3 regions of the Arthrobacter sp. TmtSoilC51 genome follow, and region 3 is predicted to be linked to each of the others. Evidence: riboswitches for the same ligand, from Rfam matches in the RefSeq annotation. Region 3 holds a riboswitch; each other region holds the start of a gene.

Region 1 (3,274 bases), 180 kb from region 3:
GAAGGCCAGGTAGCTGGCAAGGATGATCGACCATACGAAGACGAAGCAGACCGCGGACACAGTGGTCACCATGTCAAACGCCTTGCCGATGTCCTGGCCGGCATACATGAGGACGACGCCGGACAGCAGGAGAACGCAGGAAAGGAACAGTGCGTTGCGGGGTACTTTGCGTCCGGACAATGCCCCGAAAACGGCGGGTGCGTCGCCTTCCTGGGCCAGCCCGTAGACCATGCGGGACGTGGAGTAGATACCCGAGTTGGCCGAAGACGTAGCGGAGCTCAGAACCACGAGGTTGACGATGGTCGCCGCGGCTCCCAGGCCAGCCAGGGAGAACATGGCAATGAACGGGCTGTGGCCGGCGGCGAACTGGGTCCACGGAGTGACGGACATCAGGATGATGAGTGCTCCCACGTAGAACAGCAGCACGCGGATCGGAATCGAGTTGATGGCCTTGGGCAGGTTCTTCTCCGGGTCCTTGGCCTCGGCGGCCGTGGTGCCTACCAGTTCAATGCCCACGAACGCGAACACGGCGATCTGGAAACCGGCAACGAAGCCCATGAATTCGTTCGGGAAGAAGCCACCGTGGCTCCACAGGTTGGTGAAGGTGGCCGGTCCGGCGTCGGACTGGAAGCCGCTGAAAATCATGAACAGGCCGACGATGATGAGGGCTGCGATGGCGACGATCTTGATGAGGGCGAACCAGAACTCGGTCTCGCCGAACGCCTTCACCGTAGCCAGGTTAAGGAGCAGCAGGATGCCGATGGTGATCAATCCGGGTACCCAGAGCGGAAGGGAAGGCCAGAGCTCCTTGGAGTACCCGGCGATCGCGATCACATCCGCGATGCCCGTAATGACCCAACAGAACCAGTAGGTCCAGCCGGTGAAGAACCCGGCCCAAGGACCCAGCAGGTCCGCTGCGAAGTCGCTGAAGGATTTGTAATTCAGGTTGCTCAGGAGCAACTCGCCCATGGCCCGCATGACGAAGAACAGCATGAAGCCGATGATCATGTACACGAAAATCACGGAGGGACCGGCAGCAGAAATCGTCTTTCCAGAGCCCATGAACAGGCCGGTGCCAATCGCACCGCCGATCGCGATCAGCTGGATGTGGCGGTTACTGAGTTGGCGTTCGAGATGTGGCGAGTCTGCTGGACCGGAGGCGGCGGATGATGGGCGCTGAATCGTCAAGAGGAACTCCATTGTTCAGGCGGCACAGGGTGCCACGATGATTCGGGTTCCTCCCCGCTCTGTAGGTGGACCTGAGAGTTTCCGCAGGGATGGCCTGCTTGCACCTTCGGTGAGCCCGGATGACCGGACTGCTTTCCAGAGTTGCCTCGCCGCGGCGGTACATGGGCCTGAGAGATTCCTGGGGAGGGTTTGCTCCTACGGCGCCTGACGGGATGTACCGGCAGGACTCTCCCGCCGCAGATCAAAAGCGCGCACCACCTTGCCGGTGATGCAGCTCACACACTAGCGAAGCGTTGGACTCATCGCAACCGAAGGCAACTAGCTGCCCAGAATACTTCGTGCGATTTCGTCGGCATCCCGCAGGGTTCGCTGGCCGCTGGCATACGCCTTCCCCGTCGCAGGACGCGCCTCTGCAGCAATGGCTGTTCCCCACTGGGTCGCCGATAGTTGGAGGCCCAAAACATACATGCCTTCAGTTACCGAGCCGTTGGAAGCTACAGGTCTGTACGGGTGCGGTTCCACATCCAAGCCCGTTGTTTGTACCGGCGTGCCCTCGGCACTCATCATGATTTTGGTCCGCACAAGGCCGTCGGCCATGAGCTGCTCCAGTAGCGGGGAAATATTAATGCCCACCCGGTTGGCCGGCGACATCGCTTCAATCAAAGTAGGTGCCTCGGCGGGCCCGTCGTGGACCCAGGGCGAAACCGCACGGAAAACCTTAGCGCTTCTATCCACGCTGAACTTCGGGTCGGGGCCAACGAAACCAACGACGCCGGCACGCGCCAAAGCTGCCAACTGCTCCGAACGCAGTGCCGGGGCTCCGCTTGCAAGGCCCTCAACGAACGATTCGAACCATCCACGCAGTTCAGCCACCCACGATTCGTCCGTGATTCCCCCGTCTGCCACAACGGACTTGAGGATCGCCCTGCCCGTGTGGAGGGCGCCGATGGCCATTTTCACGGGATCCGCCTCGCCCAGGGCTGAGCGTCGTGCGTCGTCGTCAAGGTAGGCGGTTACTGCCAGATCCAGCTCCTTGCGGGACGCGAAAGTGCGCCCGGCCAACGGCGCAGCGAGTCCGCGGACATTCAGTCGACGGGAGGCAACCACGTGCTTGTCCACCAAGGCGGCAACGTCGCTTTCCCAGTTGGCAGTGGTGTGCGCATGGGGCTGCAACGCATCCTCAAGGTCCGCGAGGAACTGCGCCGCATCGCGGATGGCGGCAGGCTGCGACCTGGCAAGGGTGGAGTAATAGGCCCACAAGGCGTCGCGGTGCAGGAGCGGCCAAAGATCGTGGTCGAATCCGGGCTGGATACCGGCTGCCCTGAACCGGTCCACCGCCGCTTCAGTCAGGTAGCGCATGGTGACGCTGCGGGGGTAATACCCCACCAACCCAGCCTTGGCCCGGTACGGTGTGCCGCGCCGGGACGCTGCGATAATCCGGGGTTCCCTGCCCGACGGCCGGTACTCGAGAACTCCGGCTCCCGGTACGCCCGCTTCAACGAACTTGCCTCCGCGCCCCTCGGTCAGCTGGCCCATGACGTCAAAGAAATTCAGTCCCATGCCACGCACCAGGACAGGCTCGTTGTCCGGCACCCGCTGCCAGTCGACGTCGGCCGGTGGTGCAGGCGGGAAGTAAAGGAGGCCGTGCTCATCGGCGGCCCGTTGGAACGAACGCTGCTCCGGATTCAAACGTGACTCGATGTGTCCCAACGCGAGGACCACCGAGCCGACGGTGAGTGTAGTACCGTCGGCCAGTTCGACGTCGAACGCTTGCCGCATCGTGGTGGTCGAGTTGACTGGAACCGGGCGCGCCGCCACGGCGGACGTCTCATGGAAGGTTACCTCCACGCCGTCGGGCATCCGCTTCAGCAGTTCCGCCAAAGTCTGCCGCAGGTACCGTCCGTAGAGCGCCCGGCTGGGAAAATCGTGGGACTCGAGTGTAGCCAACTCCGCCTTTTCGGCGTCGTTCAGGCCCTGCCCATCACGACGCCGGGCCGCGCGCCACTGGTCGAAGGAACCGCCTGCCAGGGGCGGAGCGAGCTTGGGGTCTTCAGGAATGAGAGTGGGATAGAAGGCCTGGGTGTTC
Region 2 (3,274 bases), 1.3 Mb from region 3:
GACGGGCGGCGAACTCATGATGACCAACGGACTCTCCATTCCCGCGGACGCGGCAGGCCAGGTGGCGCTCGCCGAGGCGCTGATGGACTCCGGTGCCAGCGCCCTGGCCATCGGCGAGAAGATGCATGCACCGGAGCTGTTGCCGGAGTTCCTGGAAGCCTGCGACCGCCTGCCGTTGCCTCTCATCAACATCCCATATCCCTTGCCGTTCATCGCCATCGCCCGCTCGGTTGCCGAGGCATCACTGTTGGAGGAATCGCGTCGCCTGCGCCAAACCGCGCGGGTCTACGACCTTCTCCGGACGGCTGGGGCGTCCGAGGACCATTGGCAGAGCCTGGTCCAGCGGTTGGCCACCGAACTCGATTCGGAGCTCTTCGTGGTGGACCGGCGCTGCCTCCATCCCTGGCATCCTGAGGGCCGGCCGCTTCCGGTGTTCCTGGCAGACGAATGGGCGCCGCTGTCCGGACAGGTGTCCCTTGCTGGAAAGAACTTCCAGTGGCATCGGGTCCGGGGCAGGCACGTGCTGACCATGGACATTCCGACCCACGCCAACGCGCTCCTGGTGGTGCTGCCCAACAGCGAACCGCACCCCGACGCCGTCGTGCTTCTCCACGCCGCAACTGTGCTGGGACTGCAGCTTTCGCGCATCGTCCTGTCCCTTGAAGGGCGGCATCGGCTTGCGGGCGAGTTCCTGTTGCAGGCGATCGATGGCCGTTTGGGGACAGCGGAAATGGAAAGCAGGCTGGCGGCTTTCGATGTCCCAACACAGGATTTCCTGGTGGCCTCGGTTTCAGCGGACGACGGCGACAGGCTGGCGGGTGTCCACATCGAACTTTGGCGTCACGGAGTTTCGGCCGCCTCCTTGAGGCGCAACAACAGACTTCACGTCGTGGTCCCCGCTGACGTGCCGGACGATGTCCTGGTGCATTGTGCCGGCCCGGGCGCCGCGATCGGGGTCAGTGCTCCGGCGGCGGTTGCCGGCATTCAACGGGCCCTGCAGGAGTCCCTCTGGGCGCTCGGTTCCGCCCGGGCGAACAAGCTTGGCCTGTCCCGCTACGCTCAGGGACCTTCGTGGCTCGGACTGACGGGTTTCGAGGAAGGAACTGCGCTGGTCCGGCGCCTTCTCGGCCCAATTTTTGACTACGAGCAGAGCCAGGAAGGCGATCTCATCGTCACTCTGAGGACCTATTTGGACTCGCAGCGTTCATGGCAAAAGACGGCTGCTGCCCTGTTCGCGCACCGGCAAACCATCATTTACCGCATACGGAAAATCGGCGAGTTGACGGGGCTGGACATGGGCGAAACGTCCACGGTTGCCCAGCTGTGGTTCGCGCTCCAGATCCACGAGGCGATGCATCGGTAATTATTCTTGCTTGCGCTTTTTTGAGAAAACCAGCTATGGTGTGAACCGTGTCACCCACGGGTGGCGCACACGCTTTTGATCTGCGGCGGGAGAGTCCTGCCGGTACATCCAGTCAGGCGCCGTAGGAGCAAATCCTCCCCAGGAATCTCTCAGGCCCATGTACCGCCGCGGCGAGGCAACTCTGGAAAGCAGTCCGGGTAACCGGGCTCACCGACGGTGCAAGCAGGCAACCATTCCTGCGGAATCTCTCAGGTCCAATACAGAGCGGGGAGGAACCCACATCATCGTGGCGCTCACTGGGCGCCTGAATCATGGAGTTCCTCTTGACTGTTCAATCAACCCCCACCGCCTTCGCGGACCGGCACATCGGCGCCCGTCGCCAAGCCGACGTTGACACCATGCTCAAGGCCATTGGCTACGACTCTGTTGACGGCCTGGTAGACGTTGCTGTCCCCGACTCCATTCGCCAGGACACGGCGCTCAAACTGCAGGACGCCCTCACTGAAGTGCAGGTCCTGGCGGAGCTACGGAAGCTCGCGTCCAAGAACAAGACGGCCGTCCAGATGATCGGCCAGGGCTACTACGACACCGTCACGCCGCCGGTTATCCGCCGCAACATCCTTGAAGCCCCCGCTTGGTACACGGCCTACACGCCCTACCAGCCGGAAATTTCCCAGGGCCGCCTCGAGGCGCTGCTGAACTTCCAGACCATGGTGCAGGACCTTACCGGACTTCCCGTGGCCAACGCTTCGCTGCTGGACGAAGCGACTGCCGTGGCCGAGGCCGTGCTGCTGATGCGCCGGGCGAACAAGTCCAAGACGGCCAAGGACGGCAAGACCGTCCTGGACGCCGACTGCCTCCCGCAGACCATCGCGATCGTGAAAGGCCGCGCCGAAGCGCTTGGCTTCGAGGTTGAGGTCGCTGACCTTTCGCTCGGACTGCCCGACGGCGACATCAACGGCGTCGTCCTGCAGCAACCCGGCGTTTCCGGCCGCGTCTTCGACCACTCCTCTGTGATCGCCGAGGCCAAGGAACGCGGTGCCCTGGTCACTGTGGCAGCAGACCTGCTGGCGCTCACGCTCATCACGCCCCCGGGCGAACAAGGTGCCGATATCGCCGTCGGAACTGCGCAGCGCTTTGGCGTTCCGCTGTTCTTCGGCGGCCCGCACGCAGCCTACATGGCCGTCCGCGAAGGCATGGAGCGCACGCTTCCCGGCCGCATCGTCGGCGTCTCGAAGGACAACGCTGGCGTACCCGCGTACCGCCTCGCCCTGCAGACCCGCGAGCAGCACATCCGCCGCGAGAAGGCCACGTCCAACATTTGCACGGCCCAGGCACTGCTCGCGATCGTGGCTTCGATGTACGCCGTCTACCACGGCCCCGAGGGCCTGAAGGCGATCGCCGAAACCGTGCACGGCCACGCCCGCACGCTCGCCACCACGCTTGTGAAGGCTGGCCGCGAACTCGTTGCCGACTCCTTCTTCGACACCCTCACGGTCCGCGTCCCCGGCAAGGCAGACAAGGTCATCGCCGCCGCCGAAGCCCGCGGCATCAACCTGCGGCTCATCGACGCTGACACCGTTGGGGTCTCCGTTGATGAAACCACGACGCCGGAGGTCCTTTCCGCGGTGGCCGTCGCCTTCGGCGCCGGTCCGGTAGGGGACGCTTCCGGGTTCGAACTGCCCTCAGATGTGGTGCGCACCTCCGATTACTTGCAGCACCCGGTGTTCAACACCCACCGTTCCGAGACGCAGCTGTTGCGCTATATCCGCAAGCTGTCCGACCGGGACCTCGCGCTGGACCGCACCATGATCCCGCTGGGTTCGTGCACCATGAAGCTGAACGCCACGGCCGAGATGGAAGCCATTTCCTGGCCCGAGTTTGCATCCATCCACCCGTTCGCTCCGGACT
Region 3 (3,274 bases):
CGCTTTACCAGCGGGACCACCAACAGGCCTGCGATGATGGTTGCCAGGATCGCTGGAATCATTGCGATGCCCGCTTCCATGGGTGATTGGCCCTCGACCAACTGCAGGTGCTGGGCGAAGAAGTAGATGAAGCCCGTCATGGAAAACAGGGACAGGACGTTGGCCACGATCGCCGTGCTGAACACTTTGTTGCCGAACAGGCGGACATCCAGCATCGGGCTCTCGATCCGCTGCTGGCGACGGACAAACAGGGTGCCCATCACCAGGCCGAAGACCATGAACGCCGCAGCCGTTGCTCCGAACCCATGAACCGCAAAGTCCTTGATGCCGTAGACAAACGGGGCCATGGCGAACATGGACAGGGCAATGCTCGGCACGTCCACCCGGCCCGGATTGGCGTCCTTGGATTCCGGAATCAGGACGCGGCCGAATGCCAGGAGCGGCAGGAGCAGGAATGTCGCCACCAGGAAGACGGCACCCCACCAGAAGTGCTCAACCAGCCAGCCACCAAAGATCGGGCCAAGGGCGGCGCCGCCCGAGAAACCGGCAGCCCACACTGCAATCGCAAGCCGACGACGGTTCGGGTCGACGAAGATGTTCCGGATCAGGGACAGTGTTGAGGGCATGAGCATGGCGCCAAAGACGCCAAGTGCGGCGCGTCCGGCAATCAGCCACTCTGCGGACGGCGCGAAAGCCGTAGCAGCCGAAACCGCCGCGAAGCCTGTGCTGCCGATCAGCAGCAGCCGCCGTCGTCCGATCCTGTCACCCAGGTTGCCCATGGAAACCAGCAATGCCGCCAACACCAGCGGGTACGCGTCAATGATCCACAGGAGCTGCACGCCGCCCACGTCCAGGGAGCGGGCAATTTCGGGCAGGGCGAACGTGAGCGCGGTGTTGTCGACGGCCACCAGCAGCACCGGGAACATCAGGAGTGCCAGGGCCGTCCAATCGCGCCACGGTGCGCCTCCATCCATGACGGGACGGGCGGATCGGGGAGCAGGGGTCGAGGACGGCGTGAACATGACACTTACTTTACCGTCCAGACGGTATAGTTTCAAATTAAGCGCCAACAATCCCGTAGGGAATGATGTATACATGCCACGAAAACCAGTTGCCCGGGATGCAGTCCTGGATGCCTACGAAGCCCTCCTCATCGAGGTGGGGGAGCGGGCCGCCACCCTCGATGCCGTTGCCAAGCGGGCGGGCGTCTCCAAGGGTGGGCTGCTTTATCACTTCCCCAATAAGGAATCGCTGATCAGCGCCCTGCTTGAGCGCCTGGACCAGTTGGCTCAGGAAGACATCGAACACATGAAGGCTGCGCCGGATGGCTCGGCCGCGTACTTCATCCGTACCTCCCTGTGGGCAGGAACCCCCATGGATAGGGCTTTCGTCGCTGCCACAAGACTGGCCGAAGTGGCCCATGAAGAGACCCGCCGCAAGTTCGCCGGTATTCAACAACAGTGGCTGGACGTCCTGGCTGAGGACGTTGGCCCGGAGGTAGCGAAAGCCGTCAGCTACATGGGCGACGGCCTGTATTTCAACGCCATGTTCGAGGGCGGCCAGGAAAGCGGCAACGCCGGGCGGGAGGCCGACGTCGAGATCCTGCTGGGCGTGCTGGACCGGCTCCGCAAGTAGCGGGTCATCCATTTGCGGCGACGCCCACAACGTAGGACAATTGAGCCTTGTGGTGCGTCTTCACAAGGGGCACGCAAAAAATTGAATATGCCTTTGATCTGCGGCGGGAGAGTCCTGCAAGCAAGTGATGCGGGCGCCGTAGGAGCAAACCCTCCCCAGGAATCTCTCAGGCCCACGCACCGCCGCGGCGAGGCAACTCTGGAAAGTAGCAGGCTAACCTCGGACGCCATCGGCGTGCGGGCAGCTGTGCTCACCGACGGTGCAAGCGATGTGTCATGCAAACATGGCAGCGCGGAAACTCTCAGGTCCAATACAGAGCGGGGAGGAACCCGAGCCACTGTGGCGTACCCAAACGCCGCCCAAGTAATGGAGTTCCTTCGTGACGGTTAGTTCTGCCTCCACCACCTTCGTCGATCGGCATATTGGCGCCCGCCGCCAAGCTGACATCGAGACCATGCTCAAGTCGGTCGGCTACGACACCGTCGACTCACTGGTAGACACCGCGGTTCCCAACGACATCCGCCAGGACGTTGCCCTTACCCTCCAGAACGCGCTGAGCGAAGTCGAGGTCCTGGCTGAGCTGCGCAAGCTCGCCTCGAAGAACAAGACGGCCGTCCAGATGATCGGGCAGGGCTACTACGACACCGTCACGCCGCCGGTTATCCGCCGCAACATCCTTGAGTCCCCGGCCTGGTACACCGCGTACACGCCCTACCAGCCGGAAATTTCCCAGGGCCGCCTTGAAGCGCTGCTGAACTTCCAGACCATGGTGCAGGACCTGGTGGGACTCCCGATCGCCAACGCTTCCCTCCTGGATGAAGCCACTGCAGTGGCAGAAGCCGTCCTGATGATGCGCCGCGCCAACAAGAACAAGGCCGCCCACGACGGCAAGACCGTCCTTGACGCCGACTGCCTGCCGCAGACCATCGCGATCGTGAAGGGCCGTGCCGAGGCGCTTGGCTTCGAGGTTGAGGTCGCTGACCTTTCGCTCGGACTGCCCGACGGCGACATCAACGGCGTCGTCCTGCAGCAGCCCGGTGTTTCCGGCCGCGTCTTCGACCACTCCTCTGTGATCGCCGAGGCCAAGGAACGCGGTGCCCTGGTCACTGTGGCAGCCGACCTCCTCTCGCTGACCCTCATCACGCCCCCAGGCGAACAAGGCGCCGATATCGCCGTCGGCTCCGCCCAGCGCTTGGGCGTTCCGCTCTTCTTCGGCGGCCCGCACGCCGCCTACATGGCTGTCCAGAAGGGCCTTGAGCGTTCCATGCCCGGCCGTCTGGTGGGCGTTTCCAAGGACGACGCCGGTGTTCCCGCCTACCGCTTGGCGCTGCAGACCCGCGAGCAGCACATCCGCCGCGAAAAGGCGACGTCCAACATCTGTACCGCGCAGGCACTGCTTGCCATCGTGGCCTCGATGTACGCCGTCTACCACGGCCCCGAAGGCCTCAAGGCCATCGCCGAAACCGCACACGGCCACGCCCGCACGCTGGCCGCTTCCCTAAAGGCCGCCGGCGTCGAGGTCCTGCACGGTTCCTTCTTCGACACCATCACCGTTCGCGTCCCCGGCAAGGCTGGCGACGTCGTCGCTGCCGCCGAGGCCAAGGGCATCAACCTGCGTGGCATTGACGCTGATCTGGTG

Evidence for each region. A riboswitch is a leader RNA that binds a small molecule or an ion and turns the genes downstream of it on or off. The one in region 3 is predicted to bind glycine.
Region 1: another riboswitch for glycine. It lies ahead of cycA (D-serine/D-alanine/glycine transporter); the one in region 3 lies ahead of gcvP (aminomethyl-transferring glycine dehydrogenase).
Region 2: another riboswitch for glycine. It lies ahead of gcvP (aminomethyl-transferring glycine dehydrogenase); the one in region 3 lies ahead of gcvP (aminomethyl-transferring glycine dehydrogenase).

What each region holds. Positions count from the first base shown of each region.
Region 1 covers NZ_AP035877.1:859,974-863,247, reverse strand. Annotated here, with positions in the region: gene cycA (D-serine/D-alanine/glycine transporter) at 1-1,200, opposite strand, end outside; glycine riboswitch at 1,334-1,432, opposite strand; gene ACZ5G6_RS04120 (FAD/NAD(P)-binding protein) at 1,507-3,274, opposite strand, start outside.
Region 2 covers NZ_AP035877.1:4,919,657-4,922,930, reverse strand. Annotated here, with positions in the region: gene ACZ5G6_RS22515 (PucR family transcriptional regulator) at 1-1,363, shown strand, start outside; glycine riboswitch at 1,440-1,538, shown strand; gene gcvP (aminomethyl-transferring glycine dehydrogenase) at 1,687-3,274, shown strand, end outside.
Region 3 covers NZ_AP035877.1:1,042,684-1,045,957, forward strand. Annotated here, with positions in the region: gene ACZ5G6_RS04960 (MFS transporter) at 1-1,022, opposite strand, end outside; gene ACZ5G6_RS04965 (TetR/AcrR family transcriptional regulator) at 1,096-1,635, shown strand; glycine riboswitch at 1,730-1,827, shown strand; gene gcvP (aminomethyl-transferring glycine dehydrogenase) at 2,015-3,274, shown strand, end outside.